Regions from separate parts of the Paraburkholderia sp. BR13444 genome, predicted to be linked through region 1. Evidence: riboswitches for the same ligand, from Rfam matches in the RefSeq annotation. Region 1 holds a riboswitch; the other holds the start of a gene.
What was found. Region 1 has a riboswitch for cobalamin ahead of cobA (uroporphyrinogen-III C-methyltransferase). Riboswitches for the same ligand answer to the same signal wherever they lie in the genome.

Region 1 (7,810 bases):
GCGGACCGCCCTCGCGCAGATAGCGCCACAACTGCTGACACAACTCGGCGCTTGCGGTACTGCGCGCGAGCAGGTTCGGGTCCTCCTGCAGATCGCCGGAAAACATCGCGAGCGTTTGCTGTTTGCGCTGCGCGAGCGCGACGACCTGCTCGATGCCGTACGGCCAATACGCTTCGCCGCCGAGATGATCGACGACGACCACGCGCGCATGCTGCAACACGTCGTCGAGATAGAAATCGACCGAGGCCGGCTGACGCAGATACGTGACGTTCGCGAGCCGCACACTGGGAAAGCCGTCGCCGAGACGCGGCACCACGCTCGCGAGCAGCGACAGTGTGGTGTCGGCGGAACTGAGCACGACGATATCGGCGGGCTGCTGATCGATGCGGATCACGCCCTGCGTATCGTCGACGAAACCGCCCGGCGTCGTGCGCAGCAAATGCATGCTGGTGCGCCCGTTATGCCGTCGCGTTCGACGTCGCGCCGAGCGCCGCGTCGAACGCCTGTTGCAGCGCGGGTTGATCGAGGTCTTCGCCGATCAGCACGAAGCGGCTCAGGGCGTCGTCGCCGTTTTCGCCCGCCTGCCAGCGCCGGTCGAAGTAGCTGTCGAAGCGCCGGCCCACGCCTTGGATCACGAGGCGCATCGCCGCGCCCGGCAGTGCCGCGAAGCCTTTGACACGGTAAATCGTGTGGTTTTCGACCAGCGTCTGCAACGCGGCGAGCGCCGCGTCGCGCGACGGCACCGATGCCTGCACGACGACCGAATCGAATTCGTCGTGGTGATGATCGGGGTCGTCGGCGGAACCGTGGTGGTCGTGACGCAGATGGATCGTCTGTTCCGACGCCGCTTCGAGCCCCAGCAGCGTATGCAGGTCGAGCTGTCCCCGCTGCGCGCGCACGATCTTCACCTGCGGCGGAATCTCCGCGCGGATCGCGGCTTCCACTTCGTGCTGCCGCGCGTCGTCGATCAGATCGGTCTTGTTCAGAATCACCAGATCGGCAGCCGACAACTGGTCTTCGAACAGCTCGTGCAGCGGCGACTCGTGATCGAGATTCGGATCGGCCTTGCGCTGCGCATCGACGGCGACCGGGTTATCGGCGAACTGGCCGCTTGCGGCGGCCGGGCCGTCCACCACCGTCACCACTGCGTCGACCGTGAAGCCGTTGCGGATCTGCGGCCAGTTGAACGCCTGCACGAGCGGCTTCGGCAACGCGAGCCCCGAGGTTTCGATCAGCACATGATCGAGTTCGTCGCGCCGCTCCGCGAGCTTTTCCATCACCGGGAAAAACTCTTCCTGCACGGTGCAGCACAGACAACCGTTCGCGAGTTCATACAATTGCCCTTCGGTCTCGACGCCGTTTTCATCGCAACCGATGCCGCAGCCCTTGAGGATTTCGCCGTCGATGCCGAGTTCGCCGAACTCGTTGACGATCACCGCGATGCGCTTGCCGCCCGCATGCTGAAGGATGTGCCGCAGCAACGTAGTTTTGCCACTGCCGAGAAAGCCGGTAACGATCGTGACGGGAATCTTGCGCAATTGAGTTTGCATCGTGAGGTCCATCCCTTTGCGTTGCATCGGTCTGCCGCAAGTTCCGCGCATCGGTCGGCATCGGCTGGCGAATGGAGCGAATGAAGCACGCGCAACAGTACCAGCGATCACCAGACACGGGGACGAACGACGGCATTGCCGCGACAACGGAAATACAGAAAGCGGAACTGAGGTCATGAACGCGCCGCCGCATCCCCGCGGCGGTCGTTCTGCTTCTTCGGGCCGGTATCCGGGCTGGCGAAAGCGCCGCTTCCCCTTCCCGGACGAGTGGTTTCTCGTCCAGTGGTGATATGTCGACGCGACCTTGCGCGAGGACATCGAAGCCGGCACCGCGGCGCCCGGCTATCAAGCCGGAACCGCTTTTCGCTTACCGTTGCGGGGACAGCACAGGTTAGCCGCTCTAGCGCAGATGGCTCCCTGTTTCCCGTTTAACTGCATGCGCACGAACGCGCACGCGAGCACCCAAAGTGCGTGCGAGTGTAGGCCCCCGGGCATGCGCAGTCAAGGAACGCGGGGCGCCGGAAAGCGCCGCCGAGGCTTATCCGGCAAGGCGTCATGTGCTATCGTATGCGCGCGTTTGGTGCCCGCACATGCGCTCGCATGTGCAGTTAAACGGGAAACAGGCAGCGCGTCGCGCGTTCAACCTGTGCTGTCCCCGCAACGGTAAGTGACCTGCGGCGCGCGATTCGATTCGCCTTCGATTCCGCTGTGCCGCGCATGCGTTTTTTGATGCCACTGTCCCCGCGAATCCGCGGATTCGCAAACCGGGACGGGAAGGCGAAGCGCGTGAGGCCGCCAGCCCGGATACCGGCCAGACGCGGAGGCGGCGCCGCATGCATCCGTGCATCGGGTTGCGCCGCCGGCCGCCGGAATCCGCGGGGAACGGATGTGAAGGCGTAGAAACGTGGCATCGCGTGTGTCGTGGTGTTCTCTCTGAAGAATCCGCCGCGAACCGCACGAGTGGCCGCGCCCCGATTCGCCGTACCGCATGACATCCATATTCACCGCCGCGTGCTCCGTCGCACGCCGCTTCTCTCCCCCCAGCTCCGCATGGCATGCGCCATGCACGCCGCGATGACGCGCGCCTGGCTGATCGGCGCCGGTCCCGGCGACGTCGAACTGATGACCCTGAAGGCCACCCGTGCGCTCGCGCAGGCCGATGTCGTGCTGGTCGACGATCTGGTCAATCCCGACGTACTGCAGTTTGCAAGCGCCAACGCGCAAGTCGTATACGTCGGCAAGCGCGGCGGCCATCCGTCGACTCCGCAAGCGGACATCGTCGCGCAAATGCTCGGGCATCTGCGCGCGGGACGCAGCGTGGCGCGGCTCAAAGGCGGCGATCCGTTCGTGTTCGGCCGCGGCGGCGAAGAATTGCAGGCGCTGCAGGCGGCCGGTATCGAAGTCGACGTGATCAACGGCATCACGGCCGGCATCGCCGCGCCCGCGACGCTCGGCATCGCGGTCACGCATCGCGATTACGCGCAGGGCGTCGTGTTCGTCACCGGCCACGGCGCCGGCGGTGGCGAGCCGGACTGGGCCGCGCTCGCCGCGACGCGCATGACGCTCGTGATCTATATGGGCATGCGGCGGCTCGGCGAAATCGTCGGCGCGTTGCTCGCGGCCGGCATGTCCGCCGATACGCCCTGCGCGGCGATCGAATCGGCGACGCGGCCGGAGCAGCGTCACGTGCTCGCGCCGCTGCGCGAGTTTGCCGAGGCGGTCGTGCGCGCGGGGCTCGGCTCGCCGGCGATCGTCGTGATCGGCGGCGTGGCCTCGTTCGCGCTTGCGCGTGATGCGGCCAAACGCGACGGCCGAGTCGATCACGAACAAGCTGCGAGCGCGATTAAAACGCTGAGCGTCGGCATAGGTTGCCGCTTGCACAGCGATGCGGCTGACATCGAAGCCGCCGTGCGCGCAGCTCTCGGTTCGAATGCCTTCGAGCAGATCCACACCATCGCGACGATCGACGCCAAAGCCAACGAAGCAGGTCTGCTCGAATTCTGTTCGCGCCATCAACTACCGCTGCAACTGTTCAGCCGCGAGCAGATCGCCGCCGCACCGGTCGCGTCGCCGTCGGCGGCCGCGCGCGCGCATCTTGGTGTCGACGGTGTGTGCGAACCATGTGCGCTACTGGCGGCAGCAGCGTCGGTCCGCGCGACAATCGCGCAAAACGCACGTCTGGTCGTACACAAGACCACGCACGCCGGCATTACGGTCGCGATTGCGGCGGCCAGCGACAGCGCACCCGGCGACGTAGCGCCCTTCCATCCCGCCCCTCAAGACCAGGACCTCCGATGAAAACCGATCCCGAATCGCATCAACGCATGACCGAACGGCGCCGCGAAGGCCACGAAAAGAAGCAGGCCAGCGCCACCGTCGAAAAAGGCCTGCTGATCGTCAACACCGGCACCGGCAAGGGCAAGAGCACGGCCGCGTTCGGCATGGCCGTGCGGGTGCTCGGCCACGGCATGCGGCTGGGCGTCGTGCAGTTCATCAAGGGCGCGCTGCATACGTCGGAGCGCGATTTCCTCGGCGCGATCGCGCAATGCGATTTCGTCACGATGGGCGACGGCTACACGTGGAACACGCAGAACCGCGAAGCCGACATGGCGACCGCGCGCAAGGGCTGGAACGAAGCGCGGCGGATGATCGAAAGCGGCGACTATCAGATGGTGATCCTCGACGAACTGAACACCGTGCTGAAGTACGAGTACCTGCCGCTCGACGAAGTGCTCGCCGTTATCAATGCGCGCGCGCCGATGCTGCACGTCGTCGTGACCGGGCGCCATGCGCCCGACGCGCTGATCGAAGCCGCCGACCTCGTCACCGAAATGCGCGCGATCAAGCATCCGTATCGCGAGCAGGGTGTGAAGGCGCAGCGCGGCGTGGAGTTCTGAGCGATGTCCGCGCCCCCCAACGGGACTTCCTTCGGGGCGCCCCCCAAGGGGACTCGCTCCGCAGCGTGCCCCGCGCTGTTCATCAGCGCGCCCGCCTCGGGACAAGGCAAGACCACGATCACCGCGGGTCTCGCGCGCTATCACCGGCGGCTCGGACGTCGCGTGCGCGTGTTCAAGACCGGGCCGGATTTTCTCGACCCGATGATCCTCGCGCGCGCGAGCGGCGCGCCGGTGCTGTCGCTCGATCTATGGATGGTCGGCGAAAGCGCGTGCCGCAACCTGCTCGCGCAGGCGGCACAAGAAGCCGATCTGATCCTGATCGAAGGCGTGATGGGCCTGTTCGACGGCACGCCGAGCAGCGCCGATCTGGCGACCACGCTCGGCGTGCCGGTGCTTGCGGTGATTTCTGCGCAGGCGATGGCGCAGACCTTCGGCGCGCTCGCGTTCGGCCTTGCGCGCTTCAGAGCGCAACTGCCGTTTCATGGCGTGCTCGCGAATCGCGTCGGTTCGGCCCGTCACGCGCAGATGCTGCAGGAAGCGCTGCCGCCCGAACTGCGCTGGTGCGGCCACATCGCCGCGAGCGACGAAATCACGCTGCCCGACCGGCACCTCGGCCTGCATCAAGCCGATGAGATCGACGATCTCGAAGCGCGCCTCGAACACGCGGCGGATACGCTCGCGTCGACCGCGCTCGCCGAACTGCCGCCGCCGGTCGATTTCGGCGCACCGTCGCCCGAGGTGCTGCCGCGTCTGCTCGAAGGCACGCACATTGCGATCGCGCGCGACGCCGCGTTCTCGTTCATCTACCCCGCCAACGTCGCGCTGCTCGAAGCGCTCGGCGCGCGGCTCAGCTATTTCTCGCCGCTTGCCGACGAAGCGTTGCCCGCCGACACGCATGCGCTCTATCTGCCGGGCGGCTATCCCGAACTGCATATGGCGACCCTCGCGGGCAACATGAGCAGCGCGGCATCGATCCGCGCGCACGTCGCGGCGGACAAACCGGTGGTCGCCGAATGCGGCGGCATGCTCTACCTGCTCGACACCCTGACCGACGCGCAAGGCACGCGCACGCGGATGCTCGGCCTGCTGCCCGGTCACGCGACGATGCAAACGCGCTTCACGTCGCTCGGCATGCAGCAGATCGACGGCCTGCACGGCACGCTGACCGGCCACACGTTCCACTACTCGAAGCTCGCCACACCGCTCGAACCGCAGCGCTTCGCCACCCGCGCGCACAGCGACACCCCCGGCGAAGCGGTGTTCCGCGTGGGCCCGATTGTGGCAACCTATATGCACGCTTACTGGCCCTCCAACCCGGCTTTCACGGCCGCCCTCTTTCATGGCGAAGCCTTTTGACGACTCCGAGCGCGAGGCGGTCTATCGCGCGATTTACGAACGCCGCGACATGCGCCACTTCGTACCCGATCCGGTCGATCCGGCGGTGCTGCGGCGTCTGCTCGACGCGGCGCATCATGCGCCGAGCGTCGGCTACATGCAGCCGTGGCGCGTCGTGCGCATCACCGATGCGGCGCTGCGCACGGGCTTGCGCGACATCGTCGAGCGCGAACGGCTCGCTACCGCCGACGCGCTCGGCAAGCGCCGCGACGAGTTCATGAAGCTGAAGGTCGAAGGCATGCGCGATTGCGCGGAGCTGCTGGTGATCGCGTTGATGGACGGGCGCGAGCGGCACGTGTTCGGCCGTCGCACGCTGCCGGAGATGGACCTCGCTTCGGTCGCGTGCGCGATCCAGAACATGTGGCTCGCCGCGCGCGCGGAAGGACTCGGGCTTGGGTGGGTGTCGCTGTTCGATGTCGACGCGGTGCACCAGCTACTGGCGATGCCGGAAGGCGCGCGGCCGGTCGCGATTCTGTGTCTCGGCCACGTCGATGCGTTCTACAGCAAGCCGATGCTCGAAACGGAGCGCTGGGCGAGCCGTCTGCCGCTAGCCGATTGTGTGTTCGAAAACCGCTGGCCACGCGGCAAACCGGTGCCGGAATAACCGACACGCACGACTCCGGCGACTCGAAGCCGCGTTGTTTAGCGCCGCAGCGGCTCCATCGACTCGACGTTCGGCGCACCGCTCGCCTTGTCGATACTGAGCTTCACGCGCCAGTCGGCCGGCGCGTCGTACGGCAGCTTCGCAAGCGCGGTTTTCACGAGCAGCGGCAGCGCAGGCAGCGGGTCCGCGTCGCGATCCATATACACCGCGCTGACCTTGTAGCACTCGGTGCCGCTCGCATAGTCGAAAAAGCGCAGCGTCAGCGCGTGCTGATACTTGCGCCCGAAAAGCAGCGCGCCTGGACCGTCGCTGCCCGCGCCGCAATCGGCGGGCGCGCAATCCCCACCGCCAATGCCGATCGACGCCGGCCGCGTGCTATACGCGATCGACAGCAGATAATGCGCGGGCTTGCCCGCCGTATCGACGAAGCCGTGTTTCGCCAACTCGTCGCGCAGCAGCTTTTCGACTTGCGGATGGTCGGCGCTGTCGTCCTGCGCCTGCGTGCGCGCGAGCGAATAGGTCTGCTCGCCTTGCAGCACGATGGCGTGATCGGCGCCGTTGGCGGAGACAGTGTGCACGTCGGCGCCGAGGCCCGCGCAAGCGGTGAGGCTCGCCGCGGCCAGCGCGGCACAGAGGTGAGCGATCTTCGCCATTTTCTGTCTTCTCTCTAGTCCATCGAATCCATCACGAGCGCATCAGGCGCGCGGTGCGCTCGTTTCATCGAGCGGCGCGTCGTCGAGCGCGGGCAGCCAGATCGTAAAGGCCGTCCCCTCGCCGGGCGCGCTGACGACTTCGACGCTGCCCCCGTGGCGCGTAACGACCGTTTTGATGAACGCCATGCCGAGTCCCGCGCCGCCCACTTCCGGCCGCTCTGCCTCGTGAAAACGGCGAAAGCGCTCGAATAGCCCCGCCTGCTGCTCCTTCGGGATGCCATAGCCCTGATCGCGAATCGTGCACGCCACACGTGCCGCCCCGCTGCCCTCGCGCCTCGCCGCCGGCTGGCTCGCGAAGCTGCACACGATGCGCGTGTCGGGCGGACTGTACTTGACCGCGTTGTTCAGAATATTGACGAGCGCGCGTGTCATCAGCGAGCGGTCGGCGCAAATCCAGGGATCGTCGTTGCTGTCGTCGCCGGTTTCCGTATGCAGCGTGATGCGCTTCGCGTGCGCCTGCGGCCAGACCTCGTCGCTCGCATCGATGACGAGTTCGGTCAGGCTCAGCGGCTCGAGCACATAGGCCTGCGATTCGGCGCGCGCCAGTTGCACGAAGTCGTCGGCGAGCGTGAGCGCGCGTTGCGCGTAGCGTTCGATGCGCTCGAGCACGCCGCGCGCGAGCGCCGGCTCGGTCCGCGCGCGCTCGATCTC
Region 2 (7,810 bases), on a different contig from region 1:
TCCGCCAGACCGCGCGAACAGGCGGTTTTGCGTGGCCTGCGTCGCATGTATTATTCGCGGCTCTTCAGGTCGTAAAATATATTAATCATGCTGCCGACGATTCCCGACCTGCGCCAGTTGCGCTATTTCGTCACCGTCGCCGAGGAAAAGCACTTCGGGCGCGCAGCCGCGCGTTTGTCGATGACGCAGCCGCCGCTGTCGCAGGCGATCCGCGCGCTCGAAGAGACGCTCGGCGTCGAGCTGTTCGCGCGCACCAAGCGCTCGGTGGAGCTGACCGCGGTCGGCGCCGATCTGCTGCCGGAGGTGCAGCGGCTGCTCGCGGCGGCGGAAGGTTTGAGGCCGCTCGCGCAGAGCCTCGCGCGCGGAGAGGCGGGCGTGCTGTCGCTCGCATTCGTGTCGACCGCGGATTACGGCCTGCTGCCGCTGCTGCTGCGCGATTTCGGCGCGCGGCATCCGCGCGTGCGGCTCGAGCTGACCGAGGCGACCAGCGACGTGCAGGTCGAGGAACTGGTGGCCGGGCGTATCGACGCGGGTCTGGTGATCGCGCCGCTGCCGTCGCGGCATGCTTCGCAGCTGTCGTGGCTGCCGATCGCGCGCGAGCCGCTCGTGATCGCGATGTCGACGGAGATGGCGCGAGGCTTGCAAGGCAGCGTGAACAAAAACGGTAAGGGCAAGCCAAATGACGACCCCGCCGCCGAATGGCTCGACACGCCCGTCAGCTTGCGCGATCTCGGCGACGCGCCGCTCGTGATCTTCCCGAGACGTCTCGCGCCAGGCTTTTATGACATCATTATGGATTGCTACGGCGTCGCAGGCCTCGCGCCGCGGATCGGCCAGGAGGCGATCCAGATGCAGACCATCGTGAGTCTCGTGTCGGCCGGCATGGGCGTCGCACTGGTGCCGCAATCGTTGCGTAACCTGCGGCGCACGGGCGTCGTGTACCGGCCGTTGTCCGAGTCGGTGCCCGCGATCGAAACGGGGCTCGTCTGGCGTACCGACGAGGTCAGCCCGGTGCTGGCGGGCTTCATCGACATCGTGCGCGCGCATGCGGCGAGCGTGGCGTCGCGCGTCTAGATCCCGCTTCCGATCCCTGTAAAACTGCTTTCGAACCTGAACTGCCCATAACTACACGATGCTCATTCACCCGAATTTCGACCCTGTCGCCATCCATCTGGGGCCGCTCGCCGTGCGCTGGTATGGCTTGATGTACCTCGTCGCGTTCGTCGCGGCGATCGTGGTCGCCCGGCTGCGGCTGCGGCTGCCGTACGTCGCCGCGCAAGGCTGGACCGCGAAGGACATCGACGACATGCTGTTCTTCGGCGTGCTGGGCACGATCCTCGGCGGCCGGCTCGGCTATGTGCTGTTCTACAAGGCCAGCTTCTATTTCGCGCATCCGCTCGACATCTTCAAGGTGTGGGAAGGCGGTATGTCGTTTCACGGCGGCTTTCTCGGCGTCACCATTGCGATGATGCTGTTCGCGTATCAGCGCAAGCGCTCGTGGCTGCAGGTCACCGACTTCGTCGCGCCGATGGTGCCCACGGGCCTCGCGGCGGGGCGGCTCGGCAACTTCATCAACGGCGAGCTGTGGGGCCGCGTGACCGATCCGGCCGCGCCGTGGGCGATGCTGTTCCCCGGCGCCGCGCCCGACGACGCAAGCTGGCTCGCCGCGCATCCGCAATTGGCCGCGCAATGGCATCTGAACGAAGTGTTTGCGCAATATCACATGCTGCCGCGGCATCCGTCGGAGCTGTACGAGATCGCGCTCGAAGGCGTGGCGCTGTTTTTCGTGCTGATTTTCTTCTCGCGCAAGCCGAAGCCGCTTGGCGCGATCTCCGCGATGTTCCTGATCGGCTACGGCCTCGCGCGCTTCACGGTCGAATTCGCGCGCGAGCCGGACGATTTCCTCGGCCTGCTCGCGATGGGGCTGTCGATGGGGCAATGGCTGTCGCTGCCAATGATCCTCGCGGGCATCGGCCTGATGGTGTGGGCGTATCGCCGGGGGCGGCGCGAGCCGGCGCAGGCGGTCGGCGCGAACTGAACTGCGCCCGGCCAGCGTAGCGAACGCTGCATGAAAAAACGCCACGGCTTCGATGGATGCCGTGGCGTTTCTCTTTGATGCGCTGGCGTTCGCGCGTGTGCGTCACTTCATCTGCACCGACCCCGACACGTTGACCGTCACCGTCGAGGTGCCGCCTTCGAGCGGCATCGGCGCGCTCTTCTCATCGGCGCCCATCGCGCGTGCGCTCATCATCATCGGACGCGGCATCACGCCGCTGTGATTCACGTTGACCTCGCGGATCGAATAGCCGCTAAAGCCGAACGCCTGCGACGATGCCGCGGCCTGCTCGCGAAACGATTTGATCGCCTCGCCGCTGAGCCGCTGTTCGGCGGCGCGCTGCGCTTCCGGCGACAGCGAGAAACGCACGTTACCCACCTGCATGATCGATGCCATCTGTCCGGCGAGCTTCGAAGCCGCGGCGAAGTCGCGCGATTCGAGCACGACTTCCGTGCGGCCGCGCCACGCCGAGATGCGTCCGTCGCGGTCCGTTGACGGGAAGATCGAGAACGCACCCGAGCGCGCGGTTACGCCGGCGACGGCGCGCGCCTTCTGCAATGCCGCGTCGGCACGTTGGTTCAGCGTCGACGTCAACGCCGACGGCTCGCTCGCTTCCTGCTCGTAAAACAGCGTGATTTCGACTTCGTCCTGCGGGACTTCCGCGCTCGCCTGCGCATTCAGCGACAGCACGCCCGAGGGCTGCGGCATCATGGTCTGCGCGCGAGCGGGCGCCGGGTTCAGCGCGAGCGCCACAGGCGCGCCAAAGGCGAGCGCGAGTGCGAGGGCCCGTGCGGTTTTTGTCGTCATGGCTGGAATCCTTGTTTGAACAGGTTGTGCACGTTCGACGCGTGCGCCGCGTGATGACGCGATGGTGGCGCGCGGTTTGACGGATGCGCTGGCGAATGGATCGGGATGCCGTCGAACGGTTGGTTCGAACTCGCGCTTTCGTCGAGCGATTAGGCGCGTCTTACTGGCGCTTGGTTCCCCAATTAGTACTTCGCCGCCGCATCGGAAATGATGGCCCGGACGCGATCACGACACGTGCCGCGTCGCGCATTTGCCCTTAAACCAGCTGTTTAGTGATGAAGCGCCATTCGGCGTCGGTCACCGGTGTGATCGACAGACGGTTGCCTTTGGCGAGCACGCGCATGTCCTGCAATTCGGCATGCTCGCGCAGCGCGGCAAGCGGAATCAGCGGGATTTTCTTCTTGAACACGACGTCGACGAGCATCCAGCGCGGCGTTTCCGGCGACGATTTCGCGTCGTAGTACGGACTCTTTTTATCGAACTGCGTCGGGTCCGGATACGCGGTCGACGAGACTTCCGCGATGCCCGCGATGCCGGGTTCCGGACAGCTCGAATGATAGAAGAGCACGCCGTCGCCGACCTGCATCACGTCGCGCATGAAGTTGCGCGCCTGATAATTGCGCACGCCGGTCCACGGCAAGGTGCGATGCGGTGCGTTGGCGAGGTCGTCGATGCTTGCTTCGTCCGGTTCGGACTTCATCAGCCAGTAGCGCATGAATCGGAGTGAGCGTGTGAGATTGAACGAGGCGCCAACAACAGGCGCGTGCGGAAAGCCCCTGAAACAGGCATTCAAACGAAACAACGACGACCAAAGAAAAACGGCATCGAACCGAAGTCCGATGCCGTTCCAGATAAGGTCCCCGCCTTAGCCGCTAGGCCGGCATCCTGAACCGAGGGTTCAGAATTGGTCGCAGTTAGCAACACTTCGGGTACATCAGACAGAGTGACGCGCACACCCGTGCTACAAATTTCCGCAACCGTGCACATGGCATTGGTTCAAGGAATATATGACCTTGGCGAACCAGGCAGGGAAGCTAAACCGATGAAGCTACAACACATACCGTTGAACAAGTGACCGGTTCGAAACCGGCCCGCTATTGAGTCAACTACTGCTTACTGCATGCTGTACTGCTCAATCACAGTACCTAGCTGTTCGTTCATTTGCTGCATTGTACGCCGGATTTCTTCAGCAGGAAATGCTTCTCCGTGTCGCACACTGCTTTGCAGCTTAAGCAGTTCCGATGCCAGCGACAGCGCCGCCATCACCGCGATGCGATCGGTGCCGCGCACATTGCTGCCGCTGCGGATTTTCTTCATCTCGGCGTCGACGCGCGCGACCGCCTCGAGCAGCGCGCCTTCCGTTTCAGGCGAACAGGCGAGACGGTAGGGTACTTCGAGAATCGATACTTCGATCTGCTTGGTGGTCATGCGCTTTCTCCGTGTCGGCTCACGTCGCCTTCCGCTTCCTCGTGTTCGGGCTGGGCGGACTCGAGCAGATCGAGCTGGTTATCCGGTTCGCTGCTTGCGCGTGCGCGCGGCAATTTTTCGAGAATCGCATTCAGGCGCACCTGAGCGTCGTCGATCTTGGCGGAAAGCGCGTCGCGTTCCGCTTGCAGTGCATCGCGCTCGGCACGCAATTGCGCGAGTTCGGTGTGCGTGGCTTGTACTTCGGCACGCGTTTGCGCGAGCTGCTCTTCGAGCGCGATCCGCGCTTCGTTGTGGCGCTTGCTGATCGCAATCAGCTTGCCGATGTTCTGGGAGAGTGATTCGAGTTCGGTGAGCATGTGCTGCGTCCTCTAAAGACATCGCATTTTAGCGCGGAATATTACAGGTTCCGACAATTGTCTCGTTTCGAGACGTAACAGCATCGCTTCATGCAGGTTCGTTGCGAGTCGTGTCGTCGACCATAAGATCAAAGACCGGCAATCCATCGGACAATAACCTGCATTCGACAGAACGGATCGCGCTCCGGTTGACCTTTCTTGACGCCCCGCGAAGCCGCTCCTACACTTCCCGCACTCTGGTGCCCGCGCGCGCTTTTCGGCGCGCGCAGTTAAACGGGAAGCAGGGCGCGCGCGGTGCCAAACCGGATGCGCGAACCTGCGCTGCCCCCGCAACGGTAAACGACCGCATGTGATGTGCTCATGCAGGTCGGTCCTTGTCGCACGGTTGGAAGTTCAATCTGCGAGTGTGCCACTGCGCGTCACGCGTGGGAAGGCGGGATCGATGTGTCGTAGCCCGGATACCGGCCAGAAAAGAGGGACGTCCCCCGCGAAAACGTTAAACATGGGGGACGCCTCGTGACGCGTCGGCCTGCGGGGAAGCAGGCCGCGCATGCCATCCACAGGAATGTCATCCCATGTTGTCCCCCATCGCCCGCGCGACGCTGCTCGCGTTCGCGAGCCTGCCGCTCGTCGCGCATGCGCAAAGCGCCGAGCCTGTGCCTTCATCGTCCGCTGCGGATGCAAGCACCGCGAATGCCCCAAACGTTGCCGATGCGGCCAATCCCGCTTCCGCCGATGCATCGGGCAACGTGCTGTCGCCGATCGTCGTGACCGCACAACGCGGAGCGCAAGCGTTGCGCGATGCGATCCCGCAGACCACGCAGTTCGATCAGCAGGACATCGCCGACACGACCGCGACCGATCTGCCCGGCCTGCTGCGACTCGCGCCCGGCGCGCAAATCTCGCGCACGGGTGGCCCCGGTTCGACCACGAGCCTCTTTCTGCGCGGCGCGTCGTCGACGCAATCGCTGCTGCTGATCGACGGCGTGCGCGTCGATTCGGTGAGTCTCGGCTCCGCTCAGCTCGCACAGATTCCGCTCGACCAGGTCGATCACGTCGAAGTCGTGAACGGCAACGTGTCGGCGTTGTACGGCTCGGGTGCGATCGGCGGTGTCGTGCAGGTGTTCACGAAAGACGGCGGCGATCATCCGCCGCGCTTCAATTTTTCGGTCGGCTACGGCAGCTATCACACGCAGACGCAAACGGCCGGCGTGAACGGAGCGCTCGATCAGGACGGCCGCACGACCTTCAACATCTCGCTCGCTCGCACGAAGAGCGACGGCTTTTCGTCGCTCGATCCGCTCGAGGCGCCGGGCGCGAATCCGAACGCGAACGGCAATCTGAACGAGAGCATCAGCGCGTCGTTGCGCCACAAGTTCACCGACAAGTGGGATGCGGGCATCAGCTACTTCCAGTCGAACAACAACAACAGCTACGACAATGCGTACGGCGTGCCAACCGATCTGAACAACCTCTATAGCAAGGTGCGTCAGGTATCGGTGTTTGCGAACGGCAAGCTGACCGACTGGTGGACCACCCGCTTCACGCTCGCCGAGGGCGACGACCGCAGCGTATCGAACACCAATGGCATCTACAACGACCGCTTCGATACCGACAATCGCCAGTACACGTGGCAGAACGATTTCGCGCTCGCCGCGAACCAGAAGCTGCAATTCGGCTACGAGCATCTCGACCAGACTCTCGACTCCGACACGTTCGCCGCGCCCGACCGTCACGTCGATTCGGTCTTCGCCGGCTACAGCGCACGCTTCGGCCGCAACCAGATTCAGGCCAACGTACGCCGCGACCAGTACTCCGATTTCGGCGGAGCGAACAGTTACTATCTCGGCTACGGTTTCGACATTACGTCGCACTGGAAGGTAACCGCAAGCTATTCCGATGCGTTCCGCGCGCCGAGCTTCGACGATCTGTACTATCCGATCAGCGGCAACCCGTCGATCCAGCCCGAGCGCAGTCACTCGGTCGAAGCCGGTTTGCAGTACGCGACCGATGCGCTCGGCGTGATGCGTCTGAACGCATTCCAGACGCGCTATACGAATCTGATCGACTACGTGCAGACGATCCCCGGCATCTATCTCGCGGAGAACGTCGGCCATGCGAAGGTGCAGGGACTCGAAGGATCGTGGAGCGGTCATGTCGGCAAGACCGACGTACGCGCGACATTGACGCTGCAGAACCCGGTCGATCTCGACAGCGGTACCGACCTCGTGCGACGCGCGCGACGCTTCGGGTCGTTCGCGGCGAATCGCAGCATCGGTGGATGGCGGGTTGGGGGCGAGTGGATCGTCAGCGGTCCGCGTCCAGACAGCACCGGCAAGCTCGGCGGTTATGGCATCGTGAATCTATCGGCGCGCTACAACATCACGAAGGCGTGGTACGTCAGCGCGCAAATCGACAATCTGTTCAACAAGGACTATGAGACGGCCTACTCGTATAACTCGCCGCGACGCGGTGCGTATGTCACGCTCGGCTGGCAGCAGCAGTGACGAGCGCGCCGGGTTGGCCGCATGCGTGAGGGCACGCGGATGAGTCGCGCGTCCGGTTCGCTGTCCGCCGCGATGGCAACGCCGCGCCCGATGAACGCGAAACGCGCGGCTGCGATCTGGCTTGGGCTCGCGCTCGCCGCCATCGCGCTGCTCGGCGCGTCGCTGGTGCTCGGCAGCGTGCCGCTCGCGCCGTCGCGCGTGCTTGCGGCGCTCGTGCCAACGCACACGTTCGGCGCTGCGGGCAGCGACGATCTCACCGGCGAAATCGTGCGCACGTTGCGATTGCCGCGCGCGCTCGCGGGCTTCGCGTGCGGCGCGTTGCTCGCGCTCGCCGGCGCGCTGCTGCAGGTGCTGCTGCGCAATCCGCTGGCCGAGCCGTACGTGCTCGGCGTGTCGGGCGGCGCGGCCAGCTTCGCGCTGGTCGCGATGATCGCGGGCGGCGCATGGTGGATCGTCGATGCGAGCGCGTTCGCGGGTGCGTTCGTGTCGATCCTGCTGGTGCTCGGACTCGCGCGTCGCGAACTGTGGCGCGGCGAGCCGCAGGACACGTCGCCGCGTTTGCTGCTGACGGGCGCGGTGATCGCGGCCGGGTGGGGCGCGATGATCACGCTGCTGCTCAATCTCGCGCCCGATAGCCGTCTGCGCGGCATGCTGTT

Region 2: another riboswitch for cobalamin. It lies ahead of AB3X95_RS34515 (TonB-dependent receptor); the one in region 1 lies ahead of cobA (uroporphyrinogen-III C-methyltransferase).

Annotation. Positions count from the first base shown of each region.
Region 1 covers NZ_JBFPKM010000030.1:6,565-14,374, forward strand. Annotated here, with positions in the region: gene cobN (cobaltochelatase subunit CobN) at 1-445, opposite strand, end outside; gene cobW (cobalamin biosynthesis protein CobW) at 459-1,550, opposite strand; cobalamin riboswitch at 1,753-2,031, opposite strand; cobalamin riboswitch at 2,112-2,381, shown strand; partial or broken gene cobA (uroporphyrinogen-III C-methyltransferase) at 2,625-3,350, shown strand; gene AB3X95_RS38415 (cobalamin biosynthesis protein) at 3,414-3,848, shown strand; gene cobO (cob(I)yrinic acid a,c-diamide adenosyltransferase) at 3,845-4,447, shown strand; gene AB3X95_RS38425 (cobyrinate a,c-diamide synthase) at 4,451-5,803, shown strand; gene bluB (5,6-dimethylbenzimidazole synthase) at 5,787-6,446, shown strand; gene AB3X95_RS38435 (DUF4136 domain-containing protein) at 6,485-7,099, opposite strand; gene AB3X95_RS38440 (CHASE2 domain-containing protein) at 7,142-7,810, opposite strand, start outside.
Region 2 covers NZ_JBFPKM010000020.1:73,229-81,038, reverse strand. Annotated here, with positions in the region: gene AB3X95_RS34550 (LysR family transcriptional regulator) at 88-1,074, shown strand; gene lgt (prolipoprotein diacylglyceryl transferase) at 1,133-2,038, shown strand; gene AB3X95_RS34540 (SIMPL domain-containing protein) at 2,141-2,863, opposite strand; gene AB3X95_RS34535 (EVE domain-containing protein) at 3,120-3,578, opposite strand; RNA gene ssrS (6S RNA) at 3,717-3,898, opposite strand; gene AB3X95_RS34525 (cell division protein ZapA) at 3,977-4,291, opposite strand; gene AB3X95_RS34520 (ATPase) at 4,288-4,647, opposite strand; cobalamin riboswitch at 4,868-5,132, shown strand; gene AB3X95_RS34515 (TonB-dependent receptor) at 5,223-7,154, shown strand; gene AB3X95_RS34510 (iron ABC transporter permease) at 7,194-7,810, shown strand, end outside.